Regions from separate parts of the Dyella terrae genome, predicted to be linked through region 1. Evidence: predicted binding sites of a transcription regulator. Region 1 holds the regulator's gene; each other region holds the start of a gene.
The links. Region 1 encodes sigma-54, which starts transcription at its own class of promoters, with help from an activator protein. Its sites were predicted from a motif close to TGGCACGNGCNTTGC; they were not measured.
Positions count from the first base shown of each region.

Region 1 (4,838 bases):
ATCAGCCGATGAACTTCTCGTCCAAGACCATGGACGGATTCAACGCGCCCAACACGGTCACCACGCTGACCGGCAACGTCGTGGCCACGCAGGGCACGATGAAGATGACCGGTGCCGTAGCCAAGCTTTATCTGGATAACGACACACAGGTATCGCGTGCCGTGGTGACGAGCAGTCCTGGCGTCCTTGCGCATATCGAGCAGTTGGATGACTGCGGCAATCTGATGCAGGGTGATGCCATCCAGCTGGATTACGACAACATCAACGGCATCGCGGTGCTCACCGGCAATGCCGTGGTGCGCCAGCAGGGCCGTGGCGAGTTTCATGGCGACAAGCTCACCTATAACACGCAAACCTCGCTGATCACCGGCGAAGCCGGCGGTGACGGTCTGGTGCACGGCGTCATTCTGCCCAAGGCAAAGCCCGGCACCACACCGCCGCCCGCCGGTCAGGTGGCTGCTCCAGCCTGCCACCCCAACGCCGCGCCCGCTACACCACCTGCTGCTGCACCCGCCGCCGCACCCAAGCCGGCCGAGGCCCACTGATCGATGCTTTCTGCTGAAGGTCTGCAAAAAAGTTTCAAGGCACGTCAGGTCGTGCGTGACTTCGCCTTCTCCATTCGCGAGGGTGAAGTGGTCGGCCTGCTCGGCCCCAACGGCGCGGGCAAGACCACCTGCTTCTACATGGTGGTGGGCTTGATCGAAGCCGATGCTGGCGTGATCAAGCTCGACAAGCAGGACATCACTGGCCTGCCCATGCACCAGCGCGCCAAGCTCGGTATTGGGTACCTGCCGCAGGAAGCTTCAGTGTTCCGCCGCCTTACCGTGTCCGACAACATCAAGGCGGTGCTCGAGCTTCGCGAAGGCTGGGACGAAAAGCGCCGCGCCAACGAGCTGGAAAGCCTGCTGGACGAACTGAAGATCTCGCACATCGCGGACCAGAAGGGCATCAGCCTTTCCGGCGGCGAGCGCCGACGCGTGGAAATCGCGCGCGCGCTCGCAGCGCACCCGCGCTACATGCTGCTGGACGAACCGTTTGCAGGCGTGGACCCCATTTCAGTGGGCGAAATCCAGCGCATCGTGCGCCACCTCAAGGAGCGCGGCATCGGCGTGCTCATCACCGACCACAATGTGCGCGAAACGCTCGGCATCTGCGACCGCGCGTACATCCTCAATGATGGCGAAGTGCTCTCCCGCGGCACGCCTGCGCACATTCTTGCTGACGAGAAGGTCCGCGAGGTTTACCTCGGCCGCGAGTTCCGCCTGTAACGGTTGCGGAACAGGGCATACCCACGCCCAAACCTCGGAGATAAACCTGAGGTAGTACGCGATTCCGCCTTCGACCTATGGCCGACCCCGGGGGCAAGAGTTAGGATGACCTTCACATTCATCCCGACCGCTTGGCATGAAACCCGGACTGCAGTTTCGCCTCAATCAACAGCTCACGCTGACCCCCCAGTTGCAGCAGGCTATCCGTCTGCTGCAACTGTCGCAGCTTGAGCTGGAGGCCGAACTGAGGCAGATCGCCGAAAGCAATCCGCTGCTCGAATTTTCGGATGACAATCCGGACGAGCTGGACGGCGAAGAGCGCGAGCCGATGGAGCCGCTCCCGACGAGTTCGGCGAGCTCGACCAGCAGCGATACCGTTGACGATGCAGAGGCCCCCGAATGGGGCGACGCCTATGTCGATGGTGGCAGCGACGACCCCATCGACTTTTCCGCCAGCAGCGGCTCCTCGCGCAACAGCAATCCCGACGAGGACGGTTTCGAGCCGCAGAGCGCCGCAGCGGAAACGCTGCAGGAACACCTGCTCTGGCAACTCAACCTCACGCACATGAGTGCACGCGACCGCACCATTGCGGCCGTGCTCATCGATGCACTCAATCCGGACGGCTATCTCACCGAGAGCATGGAGTCGCTCACCGCGGCCCTGCCGGCCGACCTTAGAGCGACGCAGGCGGAAGTGGAATACGTGCGGCACATGCTGCAGCGTTTCGACCCCACGGGTGTCGCAAGCGTCGATCTGCGTGATTGCCTTACCGTGCAACTTCAGCAGTTCGCCCCCGACACGCCTCAGCGCGAGCTCGCCTTACGCATCGTGGATGCCGAACTCGAACTGCTCGCCCGCAACGACATCGCGCGCCTTGCCCGCAAGCTACGCGCGAACGAGGACGACACCGCCGCCGCCGCCCTGCTGATCCGCAGCCTTGACCCGCGTCCCGGCGCTGCGCTCGACGTCACGCCCGTGGAGTACGTCGCACCCGACGTTTACGCCCGCAAAGATGTCGGCCGCTGGCGTGTCAGTCTCAACCCCGATTGCCAGCCCCGCCTGGGCCTTAACCAGCATTACTGCGGCCTGATCGCGCAGGCCCGCGGTACCGACGCAAGTTGGATGCGCGGGCAGCTGCAGGAGGCACGCTGGCTTATCAAGAGCCTGGAATCACGCGCCGAAACGCTGCTCAAGGTGGCCGAAGCCATCGTGCGTCGCCAAAGCGCCTTCCTCGACTACGGCCCTGAAGCCATGCACCCGCTGGTGCTGCGCGAAGTCGCCGAGGAAGTGGGCATGCACGAATCAACGATTTCACGTGTAACTACCCGCAAGTACATCCATACGCCGCGGGGCACGTTCGAGCTCAAGCACTTCTTTTCCAGCGGCGTGTCCACCGAAGACGGTGGCAGTGCGTCGGCCACCGCCATCCAGGCCATGCTCCGCAAGCTGGTCGATGCCGAGGACCCGCGCAAGCCGCTGTCCGACCAGGCTATCGCGGAGGAACTGCACCGCAAGGGCATTCAGGTTGCCCGACGCACTGTCGCCAAATACCGCGAAGCCATGCGCATTCCCAGCTCCAGCGAGCGCCAGCGCGCTGGCTGAACGGGCCTGCCCGTCCACTGTGGCAAAGCGCCTCGGGAACTTGGCGGCAAAAAAGGCGTCCCCATAATCAGAGGTAAGACGATCCGAAGGGAACCTGTCATGTCAGGGCCGTGAAGGTCTTTCTAACGCGAAGAAAGCTTCAGAGGTGCATAGTGACTTTCCCGACTTGGTGAGGAGGCCGGAAATCCCATCGGAAAACTAGGGCTTTCAAAAGGTGTGTCGGCCACGACATAAGCGACCGGTGCATCGACCCCAGCCGCACCTGCGGCAGTACTGAAGGAGGCGCAACATGCAAGTTCAGCTCAGCGGTCAGCAGATTGAAGTCACCCCGGCCCTTCGGGATCACGTGAACAGCCGGCTCGACCGCCTTACCCGCCTCGACGAACGAATTCTCAGCCTGAGCATCGTTCTTTCCGTGAACAAACTGCAGCAGCGAGCTGAAGGCACGCTCTGCGTCACGGGCAGCACCCTGCACGCCGAAGCGCTTGAGAACGACATGTACGTCTCCATTGATGTCCTCTTCGACAAGCTGGTGACACAGCTGCGCAAGCACCGCGAGAAGATCAGCGATAAGCATCAGCGCGCCGTCCGCGACGAGCGCCTGTACGGCTGACCGCCCCGGCCCGCCCGTGCTCCGGGCGGGCCCTCTCCCTCCGAATCCCCCGATCCAAGGCGCCCGACGGCGCGAACTGGCACAATGTCCGTGCAGCCCCCTTCTTTTGGCTGCAGAAAGGACATGGCTTGGACCGGCTGACCGCCCGACAACTCTACGACAGTGTTCACGAGCGCATGGCTTTGCGCTGGGTTTCCGGCATGCGCGGCGAGTCGCGCGTGCTGGAGCAGGCTGCGACCACCACGCGCCGCCCGTCGTTGATTGGCTATCTCAACGTCATCTATCCCAACAAGATCCAGATCATCGGCACCGAGGAACTGAATTTCCTCGACAGCCTGGATTCGCGCCAACGCTGGGAAGCGATCAACAAGATCGCCGCCTATCAGCCCGTGGCGATGATCGTCACCAAGGATCAGCCCATCCCCACCGACCTGCGCGAGGTGGCGGAAGAAACCAACACGCCTTTGTGGATCAGCTCCAAGCGCGGCCACGAGCTGCTGACCTGGATGCAGTACCACCTGGCACGCATTCTCGCGCCCAAGATCACTCTGCACGGCGTGTTCCTCGAGGTGTTTTCCATCGGCGTGCTGATCACCGGCGAATCAGGATCAGGCAAAAGCGAACTTGCGCTGGACCTGATCAGCCGTGGCCACCGTCTGGTGGCCGACGATGCCACCGAATTCACCCTGATCGCACCGGACGTGATCGACGGCACCTGCCCCGAACTGTTGCAGGACCTGCTGGAGGTTCGTGGCCTGGGTGTACTGAACGTGCGCGAGATGTTTGGTCACACCGCGGTCAAGCCTTCCAAATACCTTCGCCTCGTGGTGCACCTCAAACCACTGCGCGATGGGGAAGATACCGATGGACTCACACGCCTTACCGGCGACATCGGCCACCGCGAGATCTTCGAGGTGCCGGTGCCCATGATCACCATTCCCGTAGCCCCTGGTCGTAACCTTGCCGTGCTGGTCGAGGCGGCCGTGCGCAACCACGTGCTCAAGAGCAAGGGCATCGACCCCGCCCAGACCTTCATCGACCGCCAGGCGCACCAGATGCGTCGACTGCCTCCCTGGTGACCCATGACAGAGACGACTATCCGGCACCCTGACGCCATCCACCTGATCGTACTCACCGGCATGTCCGGTGGCGGCAAGACCGTGGCGCTGCGCGCGCTGGAAGATCTGGACTTCTACTGCGTCGACAACCTGCCCACCGTCCTGCTGCCACAACTCGTTGCGGCGGTGAGCCTCAATGTGGAAGGCAAGCGCCGCAACGTCGCGGTTGGTGTGGACGTGCGCAACCCGGGTGAAGACCTGCAGCGTATGCCCGCCATGCTGTCGGAGCTGGCCGC
Region 1 covers NZ_CP089414.1:4,564,699-4,569,536, reverse strand. Annotated here, with positions in the region: gene lptA (lipopolysaccharide transport periplasmic protein LptA) at 1-545, shown strand, start outside; gene lptB (LPS export ABC transporter ATP-binding protein) at 549-1,268, shown strand; gene DYST_RS20030 (RNA polymerase factor sigma-54) at 1,405-2,871, shown strand; gene hpf (ribosome hibernation-promoting factor, HPF/YfiA family) at 3,161-3,484, shown strand; gene hprK (HPr(Ser) kinase/phosphatase) at 3,613-4,563, shown strand; gene rapZ (RNase adapter RapZ) at 4,567-4,838, shown strand, end outside.

Region 2 (4,838 bases), 150 kb from region 1:
CTGACCGATCTGCGTGCTCTGGTTGTTCGAGTAGTACGCCGTGATGACGCCCTTGCTATTGATGTCGATGCTCGACAACGTGCCTGCTTCGAAACCATTCTGCTGGATGGTGCCGGCCGAATAGTCCGTCCCGTACTGCGTGGTGTTGTTCACGTTGAGCGACAGCGTCATCGGCGACGAACCGTTGCCCAGATTCACCGTGTTGAAGGCCAGCGTGCCGTTGGTCGGCGTAGCCAGCTTGCCGGTGGAATCAAAGGTCATCGGCTGCGTGCCGGCGTTCTGGCCGTCCACGTACAGATTGGCGTTCCAGGTGTTGGTGCCGGACTTCACGTAGTAAATCGTCGCCTGGTGCGAACCACCCTGCGAGTCATACACGGTCACCGGCGAAGCGGCGTTGTAGCTGGTGGAATCCGTCGTGCTGAACGCGTTGGTCGGCACGGTGGCGCTGGCCGGCAAGTTAGACGTCATGGTGATGGCCGAGGTCGCCGTAGCGTTGCTCTGCGCCGTCACCCAATTGAAGTCCTTCAGCGTACTGGTATCAAAACCACCCGCGCCATTGGCCGCGTACATCTGCAGGCGCGAACCGTCCGGCGTGGTGACGTAGCCGCTCGGGTCTTTCTGGAAATCACCGGCACGCGTGTACTGCACACCGCTGCCGTTGTTCACCACAAAGAAGCCGTTGCCGCTGATGGCGAGGTCAAGGCTGTTGTTGGTGGTCTGGATATCGCCTTGATTGAACTGCTGGGCCACGTCCTGCAGACGCACGCCGCTGCCCACCGCGGTGGAGTTGAGGTTCAGGCCAGTCACCGCGAAGACATCTGCGAACTCCGCGCGCGAACCCTTGAAGCCGGTGGTGTTGGCATTGGCGATGTTGTTGGCGATGACGTTGAGATCGGACTGGGCAGCGTTGATGCCGCTGAGCGCCGTATTAAGTGCCATGTTCGGTTCCTCGTGATGAGATGACGCTTAGCGCGTCAGAGAATCTGTGCCACCTGGCTGAGCGGCACGCCGCCCACGCCCGATACCTGCAGGTACGTACCCAGCGAACTGCCGCCGTAGCCCACAGCCGTCACCGTGCCGGCGACGTAGGTGTCCAGCGAGGTGCTGCCACTGCCGGCCTGGATGGTGTACGTGCCTGCGGCGATGGCATTACCGTTATCGTCCTTGCCATCCCAACTGAACTGCGCAAGGCCAGTGTTCTGCGCGCCCAACGGAATATTGCGCACCACGTTGCCGCTGCCATCGACGATCTTCACGTTGACGGTCGTTGCGCTGGTGACGTTCACCGCACCCTTCACCGCATCGGTACCGTCGAATGCGGCCGAGCTGCCCGGCACGAGCACCTCGCGATTCACCAGGTTCGACGAGCTGAGCACCTGCGAGGTCTGCATAGCCGTGTTGACGTTGGTGGCAAGCGACTGCAGGTCGGTATCCAACTGCTGCGTCGCCGACAACTGGCTGAACTGCGCCATCTGCGAAACGAACTGCGAGTTGTCGACCGGGTTGGTCGGATCCTGCGCCTGCAACTGGGCCGTCATCAGCTTGAGGAAATCGGCCTGCGTCATTGTGCTCGACAGCGCCGAGTTCGCACTCGACGTGCTGCCCGAACTCGAACTGTTGCTGGACGTGTTGTTGGTAGTGCTGGGTATCGTAGACACGAGGGCTCCTCCCGGCTCACTTGCCGAGGTCGAGGGTCTTGATCATCAATTGCTTGGTGGTGTTCATCGCTTCGACGTTGTTCTGGTAAGAACGCGACGCGGTGATCATGTTCACTAGCTCATCAATGGGATTGACGTTGCTGCCGTAGACGTAGCCGTTGGCATCGGCCATGGGATTACCCGGCTCGTAGCGCGTCTGCACATCGGCCTGGCTTTCGGTCACGCCCTGCACCTGCACGCCAACAGCGCTGTCGGCCTGCGAGTTCTTTGCGCCACCCACCGCTTTCTGCACAGCAGAGAACAGCGGTTCCTTCGCGCGGTACGCACCTTCCGGCGTGCTCGACACGCTGTCGGCGTTGGCGAGGTTGCTGGCCACGGTGTTCAGGCGCAGCGACTGCGCTGCCATGCCCGAACCCGCGACATCAAAAATCTTGAACATGGACATCAGCCCTGGCCTCCGGTGATGGCCGTGCGCAGCATGTGGATCTGCGCCGTGATGAAGGAAAGGCTGGCCTGGTAATGCACGCCGTTGGCGGCGAAGTTGGCCTGCTCGACCTGCGTATCCACCGTATTGCCATCCATCGACGGCTGCGTGGGCATGCGGTAAGCGAGTTGCTGCGCGGATTGCGCCTGCGGATCAATCTGTCCCGGCTGCGTGATGGTCATCGCCAGCGTGTTGCTAGTGCCACTCGCACTGGCCAGCGCCTTCTTGAAGTCGACATCGCGCGCGAGATAGCCGGGCGTGTCGGCATTAGCCAGATTGCTGGACAACACTTCGCTGCGCTTCTGCCACGTATCGAGCGCCTGCGTGTGCAAACCGAACAGGTTGTCGTTGATGGAACTCATCGCTCACTCCTGCGGCGAGGGCCGCGGGATGACTTGAGCAAATTGCGTGCCACCGTTTGAGTGGTGTCTGCGAAGCCGCGTGGTTGTTGGGTTTGTGGCGTTTTTTGCGTGTGTCGCGAGATGGGTTTTACGTGGGGCTGTCGGAAAGTCGACGCGGGGTGTAGCGGGTTACTGACGGAGGTTTGGCGTTTCCTCGGTGGTTAGCTGTCGCCTCCTACGTTGCCGCGACCTGGCCGCTTACGCAGCGGGCGTTTCGATCGTCTGCCGACGCTCGAGTCACTTTTCTTTTGCTGGCCCAAAAGAAAAGTAACCGAAAGAAAATGGCCTCCAGAGCTCCGGTAGCGTCGTGTTGAATACAAGCCTTGGCCCCCGAGGTAATCGGTACCGGGCGATCTCCTTATTGGACGATACGGCTACACCGCAACGCACCGATACGCTGAGGAACTCTGCATGGCGTGGGGATAAGCCCGAACGGATGAGGAATCGTGCGGTTTGGCAACCTCCGCCGCTACACAGCGGGTACTCCGATGCGCTTCGCAACGCGCCGTCGCCAAGAGGGCTTAAAGCGGGAGCGTTCACGGCGAACGCGCAACGTAGCCCGGATGAAGCGCAGCGAGAATCCGGGAAGACTTACGGAACCCTACTTCTAACCGACACCAACATGCGACGTCGTCAACAACACGTTGGGTCGCATCGCCACGCTCCGCGACGCGATGTGCAGCGCAGCGGCACGAGCCGTCGGCTCTAGCTCTTGAGCTACCAGGTCCCCGTATGAGGCGGCGGGCGGGTGGAGAGAAGGCCCCGCAGGTGTGGCTGGCAAGGATGCCAGCCACTTTTCGCCGGGGCAGGAGCCCCGTCGAAAAGCCCGGAACCCGACCGCGTACCTATCGGGCTTCTGCCCGATAGGCGCCTCATCCGGGAGGCCCTTTCTTCGGGTTACTTTTCTTCGGCAAGCAAAGAAAAGTGACTCGGCCTCCGGTAGGAGGTCGAAAGCCCGCCGCAGGCGAGCCAGATCGCGACTACGCGACAATCGAAAGCAAAGTCACTGGACCCCTGCCTGCGCAGGGGTGACGGCTAAAGATGAAACGGTAAGGCTAGATTGACCCCTCACCCCAACCCTCTCCCCAAAGGGGCGAGGGAGAAAAGCAAAGAACCAAGCGCCGCGCCCAAAACTCAAAACTCCCCAAACCTCTCCGGCATCAAATCCAACACCGCCTGCGCCAACACATCCGGCTGAAACTTCGCCACAAAGCGATCCGCGTTCACCTCGCGCACCATCGCCTCATTGAAAATTCCACTGATCGAACTGTGCAACACCACCTTCAACGTTCGCAGCGCGGGCGTCTCGCGAATTGCGCGGGTCAACGCATAGCCATCCAGCCGCGGCATCTCGATGTCCGACACCACCAGCGTCACACGCTCCTCGCCGGGCGATTCAGCGATGGCCTGCAGCCGCTCCAGCGCTTCGCGCCCATCCGTCGCGACCACACATTCCACGTCCATCTGCCGGAACAGATTCACCAGCTGATTGCGGGCAACCAGCGAGTCATCCACCACCATCACACGGCGCGGCTGCAGGTCGTGGACCCGGGCGATGCGCTGCATCGGGGCCGACAGCTCGGTGGGCGTGGCGTTGAGTGATGCCAATACATGCTCCACGTCCACTACCGCCACCAGCGCACCGTCCACGCGCGTTACCGCGTTGACGCGGCTGCCGAAGCCCAGCGCGGGCGCCGGCGCGGCGAGCGACTCGCCGTCGCACTGGACCAACCGCTGTGGCTCCGCCACCAGAAAGCCCTGCACGCTGCGGCTGAACTCGGTGACCATCAGGTGCGCAGAAGTGACGTCGCGCAGCGAGGGGTACCCCAGCGCAACGGCCAGGTCGATGATGGGGATAGTGGTGCCGCGGTAATCGCAGCTACCGGCAATCAGGGGATGGGCGTCAGGCATGCGCTCCATCGGCGGGCGACGCATGACCTCACGCACCTTGAATACGTTGATGCCAAACAGCTGCTCGTCGCCCATGCGAAACAGCAGTATGGCCACGCGGTTATGCCCTGCCAGCCGGGTCTGCTGCTCCACCTTGTCCATCCACGCGCTCATGCGGTTTCCTCGCCGCGGCCCAGCCGCCTTTACTCCCCGCGTATCGGCCGGGTCAGCCACGGCTTGAGCACGGGAGGGCCGTCATGGCACGTCGCTTGCTTCTCAAGTTCCGACGTTCGCCGCCGATGCCTGGGGCGACCCTTATAGGAAGGAACGATCCACCCATGAGTCTGATCTGGAGCCAGCATCTCGCCGATCTCGCCCGCGCCGCCGCTGCGGGTGACCGGGCGC
Region 2 covers NZ_CP089414.1:4,719,313-4,724,150, reverse strand. Annotated here, with positions in the region: gene flgE (flagellar hook protein FlgE) at 1-939, opposite strand, end outside; gene DYST_RS20790 (flagellar hook assembly protein FlgD) at 975-1,658, opposite strand; gene flgC (flagellar basal body rod protein FlgC) at 1,675-2,103, opposite strand; gene flgB (flagellar basal body rod protein FlgB) at 2,103-2,504, opposite strand; gene DYST_RS20775 (chemotaxis protein) at 3,678-4,607, opposite strand; gene DYST_RS20770 (methyl-accepting chemotaxis protein) at 4,772-4,838, shown strand, end outside.
Region 2: a site for sigma-54 is predicted at 2,542-2,556, ahead of flgB (flagellar basal body rod protein FlgB). Genes of this name have one in related genera too.

Region 3 (4,838 bases), 1.7 Mb from region 1:
GGCGCGACCATGCCAGGCTCGGCCTTGTGCGCGCTGCCGCCGGTCGTCACGCGCAGATCGGTGATCGTGACGTAGTACGGCGTGGGGTTGTGCACCACTACCGCTGCCGTACCGGCAGCACTGGTGGCCTTGAAAGTCAGTTCGCCCGGTGCCTTGATCGGATCGCCAGCGAGACCGGCCGGACGGTAAAACAACTTGAGGCGCGAGCGGATCGCCATCTGCAGCGTGTTCGCCTTCTGCACTTCCAGGCTGGTCGGCTTGGGCGGCACTTCGAGCACGTTGAGCCAGAACACTGACTCACGGTCCGTGGGCAGCGGCTGATCGCTGTGGGTGAACAGGATGCGCAGGCTCTGATCCCGGTTCGGCTCCATACGGAACAGCGGCGGGGTGATCAGGAACGGCGTCTTCACCTTGTCCGGCGTGGACATCGGGTCGCCGTTGTCCACCCACGACTCGACGAGCGCAGGTGTGGTGTTCTGGTTCGTCAGGCGAACCGTCACCTCGCCATCGGCGGCGGGAAAGATGATCCGGGTACCGGCAATGATCACGTTGGCGTGTGCTGCTGTCATGGAAACCAGACAGCCAACCGCCAGCAGCGCCGCGGAAAGGGCGCGGAGAGGACGCTTCATGGGAAACCCCGGAAAGGTGCTGAAGAGAAGTGCTGCGGCCAAGGCGGCCGCAGCACGGGTGTTGCAACGCTTACTGGTAGCTCAGCGCGTACTGGACGGTGGTGTTGACCGCACCGGCCGTGGCAGCTGCGCCGTTCGCGACGTAGCCCACGTAGTAGTTGAACGTGGCGGCGCCGGCGCTGCCCGAGGTCGGCAGGGTGGCCGTCTGGGCGTTCTGCGCACCCGCAACGCCGTTCAGGGCCAGGGCGCCGGTGGTGCCCGCGACCGCACTCTGCGAGTTGGACAGCACGATCTCGACGTTGCTGCCGCCGGCGGTGGTGTTCTTCAGGTAGCCCGACGTGGTGTCGACGTTCGCGCTGGAGAAGTAGGTCGACACGGCGGTGGCGCCAGTGACAGCCGAGCAACCCGTCACCGAAAAGGTGAGGGCGGTCCAGCCGGCTGCGCTGCCAACCGTCGACAGGGCGTTGGTGTCCAGGGTCGGCAGCGTGATGGTCGGGTTCTGTGCGTTGTTCGCGGTGACCGCGCAGGTCGAGGAGACGATCTTGCCGTTGACGGTGATCGTGCCGCTGCTGACCGTGGTGGCGGCAGTGGCGAGACCGGCAAAGCCCAGGGTGGTGGTAACCAGGGCGGCGAGGAGAAGCTTCTTCATATCCATGTCCTTTGAGCGTGTGTGGATGAAACCTGTTCGTTGTGCGCTGTCCGGACAGTGGCTTCTGCCCCCCATGGCGCCTTCGGCTCCTGGTGGTCCGTACCTGTACAGGTCGGTCACCAAGTCGCTTACCGACCCATAAGCAATCGCCATGCCAAGGCGTATGAAGATGGAGAAACGGCGACGCGGGGCAGAAATGAGAGGTAGTCGTTAAGATTTTGTAATGATTCGGTGAGTCCTGAAAGGTCACTTCGGGTCACCCCATCAGGATGGGAATGTGCACATTGCGTCACATTTTAGGAATGTTCCTATTGTCCAGATGCTCAAGTTTCAGACGGGGCCGCCGATACGTGCCCTCGCATGTAAAGGTTGCTTGACACATCTCGGTGCCAGAGCTAGCTTGTGTCAAGTCAACTTGACATGTGTCCGGGGGCAGCATGGAACGGAGCAGTGCGATGGGTGGCGTGCCATGAGCACATTCACCGGGTTAACACCGGGTGGCCGGCTGGCACCGATGGACGCGTGGCCCACCTGGGCGCGCTGGGGTGCAGTCGTTTTCACCTATGCGCTGCTGGCAGCCAGCTTCTTTCTGATGATTCAGAACAGTTCGCTGGTGAAGCTGTTGGGGTTGGTGGTCTTCGCCACCGGGCTGCCGCTCATGGTCTATACGGGACGCGCGCTAACGCGCGAGCGCTGCCGCGCCGCGGATCGCCGTTACGTGCGTGAGTTCATGCCGGCCATCCTCATCTATATGGCGGTGATGCTTTATGCGTGGCCGCTGCAGAAGGGCATGTCGTCCGGCGTGCTCAAGACGGCGCTGGTGCTGTCGCCCATGTTGCCGATCGCCTGGATCATCATTGCCTGTATCCGCCACATTCTTGCCAGTGATGAGTTGGAGCGTCGCCAGCACCTGGAATCCATCGGCATCAGCGCATCGGTGGTCGGCGTGGCGAGCATGGCGCTGGGGTTCCTGGGTGCGGCGAAGGTCCTCGTACTGGACGGTACCTTTGTTTTGCTCTTCGTATACCCGGCGCTCTGTCTGGTTTATGGCGCCGTTCGCTGCTATCTGATCTGGCGCGTCCGCCGCGAATGAACAATCGTATTCGTGAACTGCGCGGCGACCACGGTTGGTCGCAGGCCGATCTGGCTGAACGCCTGGATGTCTCGCGCCAGACGGTGAACGCGATCGAGACAGGCAAGTACGATCCGAGCCTGCCGCTGGCTTTCAAGATTGCGCGGTTGTTTGGTCTTTCTATCGAATCGATCTTCGAGCCGGAACCGCCTGCGGTGGCGCCGGTATCGAGACACCCAATGGAGTGAGGGAGAGCACTCATGGCAATCAAGGGCCGAACCGCCTTTCGCATAGGCGTTGTGGTCATCGCGCTGGCGGCACTGGGGTGGCGACACTTCCATCCCCCGTCAGCCGAACCTCTTGCGGATACCCCGCCTGCGACCACATCCACCGGCAAACCGGCCACACCGGCCAAGCCGCCGACGTGGAAATTGGGCTCGCTGACGCTGACCCCGTGTGAACTGAGCCAGCCCAACAGCGGCTTGTCGACCGCTGCGTGGTGCGCACCGTTCGAGGTGCCGGAGAACCGCGACGACCCGACCAGCCGGAAGATCCACCTCAAGCTCGCGGTGATCCGCAGCAGTGCGCAGGTCGCCAGCAAAGACATGTTGGCGATGCTCGCCGGTGGTCCGGGCCAGGCCGCGACGGAATCATGGCCGGGCGTGTCGGCCGCGCTGCAGCCGCTCACTGCACATCGCCACGTGGTGTTGCTCGACCAGCGCGGCACCGGGGGCTCCAATCCGCTCACCTGCAAGGACGAAGGCGAAGGCACCGAGGGTGGCTCCGACGACATCGTCGCCGGCGCCGATCGCCAGAAGCGGGAAACCGAGCGTTGCCTGAAGCAGCTTCAAGACACGGCCGATCCACGCTACTACACCACCACCATCGCAGCGCAGGATCTGGAAGATGTGCGCAAGGCGCTGGGCTCGCCGAGCTTCGACCTGGTGGGTGTGTCCTACGGCACGCGTATGGCTCAGCAGTACGCCATGCGTTATCCAAAAGCCGTGCGCAGCCTCGTGCTAGATGGTGTGGTGCCCAACGAGCTGGTACTGGGGCAGGACTTCGCGCGCAATCTCGACGATGCGCTGAAAGCGCAGTTCGCGCAGTGCACCGCCAACGATGCATGCCGCAAGCGCTTCAACGACCCGTACCAGACGCTCTATCAATTGCGCGATGCGCTGCGGGCCAATCCGCACAAGGTGAGCTTCCGTGACCCACAGACCTACCAGAGCGTGCAGCGCACCTTGAGCGAATACTCATTGTCCAGTGTGGTGCGCATGTTTGCGTACTCGCCGCTGACGGCTTCGTTGTTGCCGCTTTCCATTGATGCAGCAGCGCACGGTGACGTGGGGCCGCTATTGGGGCAGGCCAAGCTGTTGTCGGGTGATCTGTCGGACACCATGAATGGTGGCATGCAGTTGTCGGTGATCTGCAGTGAGGACGCAGACCTGCTCGCTTCGAACGATGCGGACGCACACACCATTCTCGGCACGCGCATGGTCGACACCTTGCGCAACACCTGCTCCGTGTGGCCCAAGGGCGCCCGTCCCGCTGACTTCCACGAGCCGCTGAAGACCGACATCCCTACGCTGCTGTTCTCCGGTCAGTTCGATCCCGTCACACCGCCGCGCTATGGCGACCAAGTAGCGAAGAACCTGAGCAACGCGCGTCACCTGGTGCTCACCGGGCAGGGTCACAACGTGATCAATGCCGGTTGTGCGCCACAAGTAGTGAAGCACTTCATCGAAGACCTCCATCCCAAGACGCTAGATGCCTCCTGCCTGCAGCGCTTGCAGGCCACACCTATGTTCATCGACTTCAACGGAGCGACGCCATGATCGAGGTGAAGGATCTGCACAAGGCGTTCGGTACCGTCAAAGCCGTGGATGGCGTCAGTTTCACCGCGCGCGATGGTGAGATCACCGGCTTGCTTGGCCCCAATGGCGCAGGCAAAACCACCACGCTGCGCATGCTCTATACGCTGATGAACCCCGATCGCGGCCAGGTGCTGGTGGATGGCATCGACGCCGCCGAAGATGCGCTCGCCGTGCGACGCCAGCTTGGCGTGCTGCCGGATGCACGAGGCTTATATAAGCGCCTCACCGCGCGCGAAAACATCGACTACTTCGCACGCTTGCATGGCCTGCCGGAAGGCGTCATCGCCAACCGCCGCGAAGCACTAGTGAAAGCGCTGGAGATGGAGGATATCGGCGATCGCCGTACCGAAGGTTTCTCCCAGGGCCAGCGCGTGAAGACGGCGATTGCCCGAGCACTCATCCACGATCCGCGCAACGTCATCCTCGATGAGCCCACCAATGGCCTCGATGTCATGGCGACGCGCGCACTTCGCCAGTTCATGCAGCACCTGAAGAGCGAAGGGCGTTGCGTGCTGTTTTCCAGCCACATCATGCAAGAGGTTGCGGCGCTGTGCGACCGCATCGTAGTCATCGCCAACGGGCGTGTGGTGGCCGATGAATCGCCCCAGGCG
Region 3 covers NZ_CP089414.1:2,876,727-2,881,564, reverse strand. Annotated here, with positions in the region: gene DYST_RS12480 (fimbrial biogenesis chaperone) at 1-629, opposite strand, end outside; gene DYST_RS12475 (fimbrial protein) at 700-1,278, opposite strand; gene DYST_RS12470 (hypothetical protein) at 1,748-2,371, shown strand; gene DYST_RS12465 (helix-turn-helix transcriptional regulator) at 2,368-2,598, shown strand; gene DYST_RS12460 (alpha/beta hydrolase) at 2,611-4,188, shown strand; gene DYST_RS12455 (ATP-binding cassette domain-containing protein) at 4,185-4,838, shown strand, end outside.
Region 3: a site for sigma-54 is predicted at 1,421-1,435, ahead of DYST_RS12475 (fimbrial protein). Genes of this name have one in related genera too.

Region 4 (4,838 bases), 1.2 Mb from region 1:
TGCAGGGCGCTCATGCGAGGACGAAGGTCAGTGTGCAGACCTCATCCTCGCACGGTTCCGTCATGCGCCGGCGGGAATCAGCAGCAGCAGCGCGATGCCCAGCACGATGCGGTAGATCGCGAACGGCGTGAAGCGATGGCTACGGATATAGCCGAGCAGCCACTTCACCGCCACAAAGGCGACGATGGCCGATACCACGAAGCCGACGCCGAAGGCACTCCAGTCTTCATGGTGAACGCCGCCTTCCTTGACCACCTTCAGCAGCTCGTAGCCGGTCGCGGCATACATAGTGGGAATGCCGACCAGGAAAGCGAACTCCGTTGCCGCCGCGCGGTTGCTGGTGCCGGCAAGCATGGCGGTGAAGATGGTGGCCGCCGAGCGCGAGGTGCCCGGGAAAATGCCCGCCACCATTTGCGCAAAGCCAACCAGGATCGCCACGCGCCACGTCACCTGCGTGCGATCGGGCTGGCGCGCGGCGAGGCGTTCGGCCGCGAGCATCCAAATGCCGCCGATCACCAGCGCCCACGCCACCGGCGTCACCGCCTCGGGCAGCTTGAAGCCGAGCTTCACGGCGATGAAGCCGAGTACCGCCGTGATCATGAAAGCCACGAACAACTTGGCCAGATAGTCGCGATTGGCCGGATCACGCCACTGCGTGAAAAGCTGCCAGATGCGGCCCCAATAGATAAAGGTCACCGCCAGGATCGCACCCGCCTGGATGCCCACATTGAACAGGTCCGAGCGTTCGCCCAGGCCGAATTTCTCGGCGATGAGCAGATGGCCCGTGCTGGAAATGGGGAGGAACTCGGTGATGCCTTCGATGATGCCGAGCAGGATGACGTTGATTAGGTCGCTCACGAAAACTCCGGTAGATTGCCCCGCGCCGGGGCTCTCGGCGCCAAGCGGCATAGCTTACGGCATGGGTGTGGCATGTCACGCGCTGGAGAGAGCGCCCGTAAAGTTAATCTCGAGCCCCAAAGCGGCGCCGGGTGCCGAGCCAGCCTGGCCTCAGGGTTCCCGGCTGCTGCGTCATTTTTGTCGCCGACGGTAGACGCCGGGATGGGATTATTTGTCTCACGCCGGCCCTGGGAGTGTTTGAATACCTTGTTGCGGCAGATGCCGTCAGGGCAAATCGTTGTTGTAATGGAAGCTTGAGATGTCACGTTTGCTTATAAGCAGGATGCGATTTTGATGAAGTTGTTTGCTTTGCCCGTAGGTTCATTGATGCAGCCTCTGGCCCGGTTCCGGTCAACCTTGCCAAAGGGCCTCAGGCGCACGCTGGTTCCATTCATTATTTCCCGCTTGATCATGGTGTTGATCTTCACGGCTGTGCCTTTGGTGGCGCGCGTTCCCATCGAGCAGTGGGCGCGCGATGACAACATCACCATCAAGTTGAATGCTGAAGCCGTATCGAACGGGCTGTCGGGTGTCGCACTGGCTAATGACGCAGGGTGGTACATCAGCATCGCGAAGACTGGCTATGAGCACCGGCCTTTTGATACGACAAAGCAGGCCAATTGGGCGTTCTTCCCGCTGCACCCGATATTGTGGATGGCTGCCGCTACGACGACTGGAGAGTGGGTCTGGTCAGGCATGCTGTTGTCCAACCTGTTAGCGCTGGCCGGTTTAAGCCTGCTGTGGCATCTGACCAGCAAATTGACGAGCTCGGACAAGGCGGCCGACGGCGCCGTGCTGTTCGCCTGCTTTTGGCCGACGAGCTACTTCATGTCGCTGCCACAGACCGAGGCGCTGTTTTTCGCCATGACTACCCTCGCGTATCTGGCGGCTCGCAGCCAACGTTGGTGGCTGGCTGGCTTTGCCGGCATGTTAAGCAGTGCGACGCGCTTCAATGGGTTGTTTCTGCTACCAGCCCTGTTTCTGGCGTGGTGGCGTGGCGAGCGACGTGTGGCTGATCTGATTAAGCTCGCCCCCATCGTCTTGGGCACGCTCGCCTTTATGGCGTATCTCTGGGCTACGACGGGCAACCCGACGGCTTTCAAAGATATACAGATCACCTGGGGGAGGGAGCCGACGGCGCCTTGGGTCGCCCTGCTGGACTACCTGCATCGCCCCCTTAAGGTGGCGGTGCCGTGGAACCCCAAGATGCTGCACTTTGTGATGGTTGCTATCGGGTTCTGCAGTGCAGTTACCTGCTGGCGCAAGGGTTGGCGTGATCTGGCCGTGTTTACGCTGCTGACTTTGCTTGCGCCACTTTCAACGGGAACGCTGATCTCGATCACGCGTTATCTGGGTGTGGCGCCGGGTGTTTACGTGGCCCTTGCGGTGTGGACTGAGCAGCGACCGCGTCTTGGCCAGCTACTCATTGCTTTTTTTGCGCTCTCGATGGGGCTGCTGTGCACATTGTTTGCGGCAGGTATCAATATCGGCGGAGCCTGATGGGCGGGTTATTAGCCAATCAGGTGGTGGCCGGAGCTTTGCGGATCTGACGCTTTAGCATCAGGATCCTTGAATCCGTGTGGAGGCTGAAGCGCAGGTGCGCCCGCATTGATCCACTTTGGTGCAAATGCTTCATGTGTTTAGACGAAGATGGTGCAAATAGACCTGGGTTCTGCCGCCATATTGTTACTAAGCTCATGATTTAATGGGGTAGAGCTGCTTGGCACAGGCCTTGCTCAACCGCTTGTTGTTTTCCTCACCCTTTACCCGTCGAGGTTGTCCATGTCGTCCGCCGTCCAGCAAGTGCTTGATCAGATCCAGGAACACGAAGTTGAGTTCGTCGACTTCCGTTTCGCCGACATGCTCGGCAAGCATCACCACGTGACGTTCCCGGCCCACGCCATCGACGAGGGTACGTTTGAGGACGGCAAGATGTTCGACGGTTCGTCGATTGCCGGCTGGAAGGGCATCAACGAATCCGACATGGTGCTGATGCCTGATCCGGACACCGCGTATATCGACCCGTTCAGCGCGCACACGCAGATGGTCATCCATTGCGACGTGCTGGAGCCGTCGACCATGCAGGCCTATGGCCGCGACCCGCGCTCCATCGCCAAGCGCGGTGAAGCGTTCCTCAAGTCCACCGGCATCGCCGACACGGCCTTCTTTGGTCCGGAGCCGGAATTTTTCATCTTCGATTCCGTGCGCTGGCAGAACGACATGGGCCGCGTGTTCTACGAAATCGGCTCCGAAGAAGCCGCGTGGAGCTCGCGCTACAAGTACGAAGACAACAACACCGGCCACCGTCCCGGCGTGAAGGGCGGCTACTTCCCGGTCAGCCCGGTCGACTCGCTGGGCGATCTGCGCGCCGACATGTGCAAGGTGCTCGAGTCGCTGGGTCAGGTCGTTGAAGTGCATCACCACGAAGTGGCGAATGCCGGCCAGTGCGAGATCGGCGTGAAGTTCAACACGCTGGTGAAGAAGGCCGACGAACTGATGACGATGAAGTACGTCATCAAGAACGTCGCCCACCAGAACGGCAAGACCGTCACCTTCATGCCCAAGCCCATCGTCGGCGACAACGGTAGCGGTATGCACGTGCACCAGTCGCTGGCGAAGGACGGCAACAACCTGTTCGCGGGTGACCTGTACGGCGGCCTGTCGCAGACGGCGCTGTGGTACATCGGCGGCATCTTCAAGCACGCCAAGGCCATCAACGCCTTCGCCAACTCCACCACCAACAGCTACAAGCGCCTGGTGCCGGGCTTCGAAGCGCCGGTGATGCTGGCCTACTCGGCCCGCAACCGTTCGGCCAGCTGCCGTATTCCGTACGTGTCGAGCCCGAAGGGTCGCCGCATCGAAGTGCGCTTCCCCGATCCGATGAACTCGGGCTACCTCGTGTTCACCGCACTGATGATGGCCGGCCTGGACGGCATCATCAACAAGATCGACCCGGGTGCACCGGCCGACAAGGATCTCTACGACCTCCCGCCGGAAGAAGAGAAGAACATCCCGCAGGTGTGCGCAAGCCTGGACGAAGCGCTCAACGCGCTCGACAAGGATCGTGAGTTCCTCAAGGCTGGCGGTGTGTTCACCGACGACTTCATCGACGCCTACATTGCGTTGAAGATGCAGGAAGTCACCCGCTACCGCGCCAGCACACATCCGCTGGAATTCCAGATGTACTACGCGCTCTGATCGCGTAAGCGACAACGAGGAGTGGGGACAACGGGCGCTTTGGCGCCCGTTGTTTTTTCTGTGGTTAGAATCGCTCCCAAAGGACAGGGGGAGATGCACCGTGCGTGTATTCAAAGGATTGTTGTGGGCAGTCGCTGCCTTGCTGGTTGCCTTGCTGGCGGCGTTCGCCTGGGGGCGGCTGCGGCCGCCCACGCCGGAGCAGGGCAGGGCACTTGCCCTGCTGCATAAGGACCAGAAACCCACAGCGGGCCGGAATGCGAACCCATGGCTCTGGTTCATGGGTTTCGACATACCGGCTGACCGGGTGGATGCGGCTTACGAGCAGCAACGCCGACGCACGGCGGCATGGGCAGAGAGTTACAAGCTTGGCAGCGGGTCGGCTACTCCGCCGGAGATTCAAGCGGACTTCCCGAAGCTTCCGTCGATGTCCTCCAGAGAGCGCGATCTGCTGTGCAGGCCGCGCGACGCGGATTGCCTGGGCAAGGTGCGCGCCCATGGCGGCGAGATCCTTGCGCTGCTCGCCCGCCACGAAAAGCTGCGCGGTCGCGATGAAGCGCTCAGCGACTTCGATTACATCTGGGGTGACATACCCGGTTGGCCGTTTATGTCCATCCCACCCTTCGCGACTGGCATGGGTTTGTGGCACACGTCGATCGCGGTGGATTTCGTGGATGGCAAACAGGCACAAGCCATGGATGCGGCCTGTTCGCAAGTGGCGACGATGCGTCGACTGCATGCACACG
Region 4 covers NZ_CP089414.1:3,365,513-3,370,350, reverse strand. Annotated here, with positions in the region: gene DYST_RS14705 (winged helix-turn-helix transcriptional regulator) at 1-14, opposite strand, end outside; gene DYST_RS14700 (undecaprenyl-diphosphate phosphatase) at 61-858, opposite strand; gene DYST_RS14695 (hypothetical protein) at 1,192-2,397, shown strand; gene glnA (type I glutamate--ammonia ligase) at 2,680-4,095, shown strand; gene DYST_RS14685 (hypothetical protein) at 4,196-4,838, shown strand, end outside.
Region 4: a site for sigma-54 is predicted at 2,619-2,633, ahead of glnA (type I glutamate--ammonia ligase). Genes of this name have one in related genera too.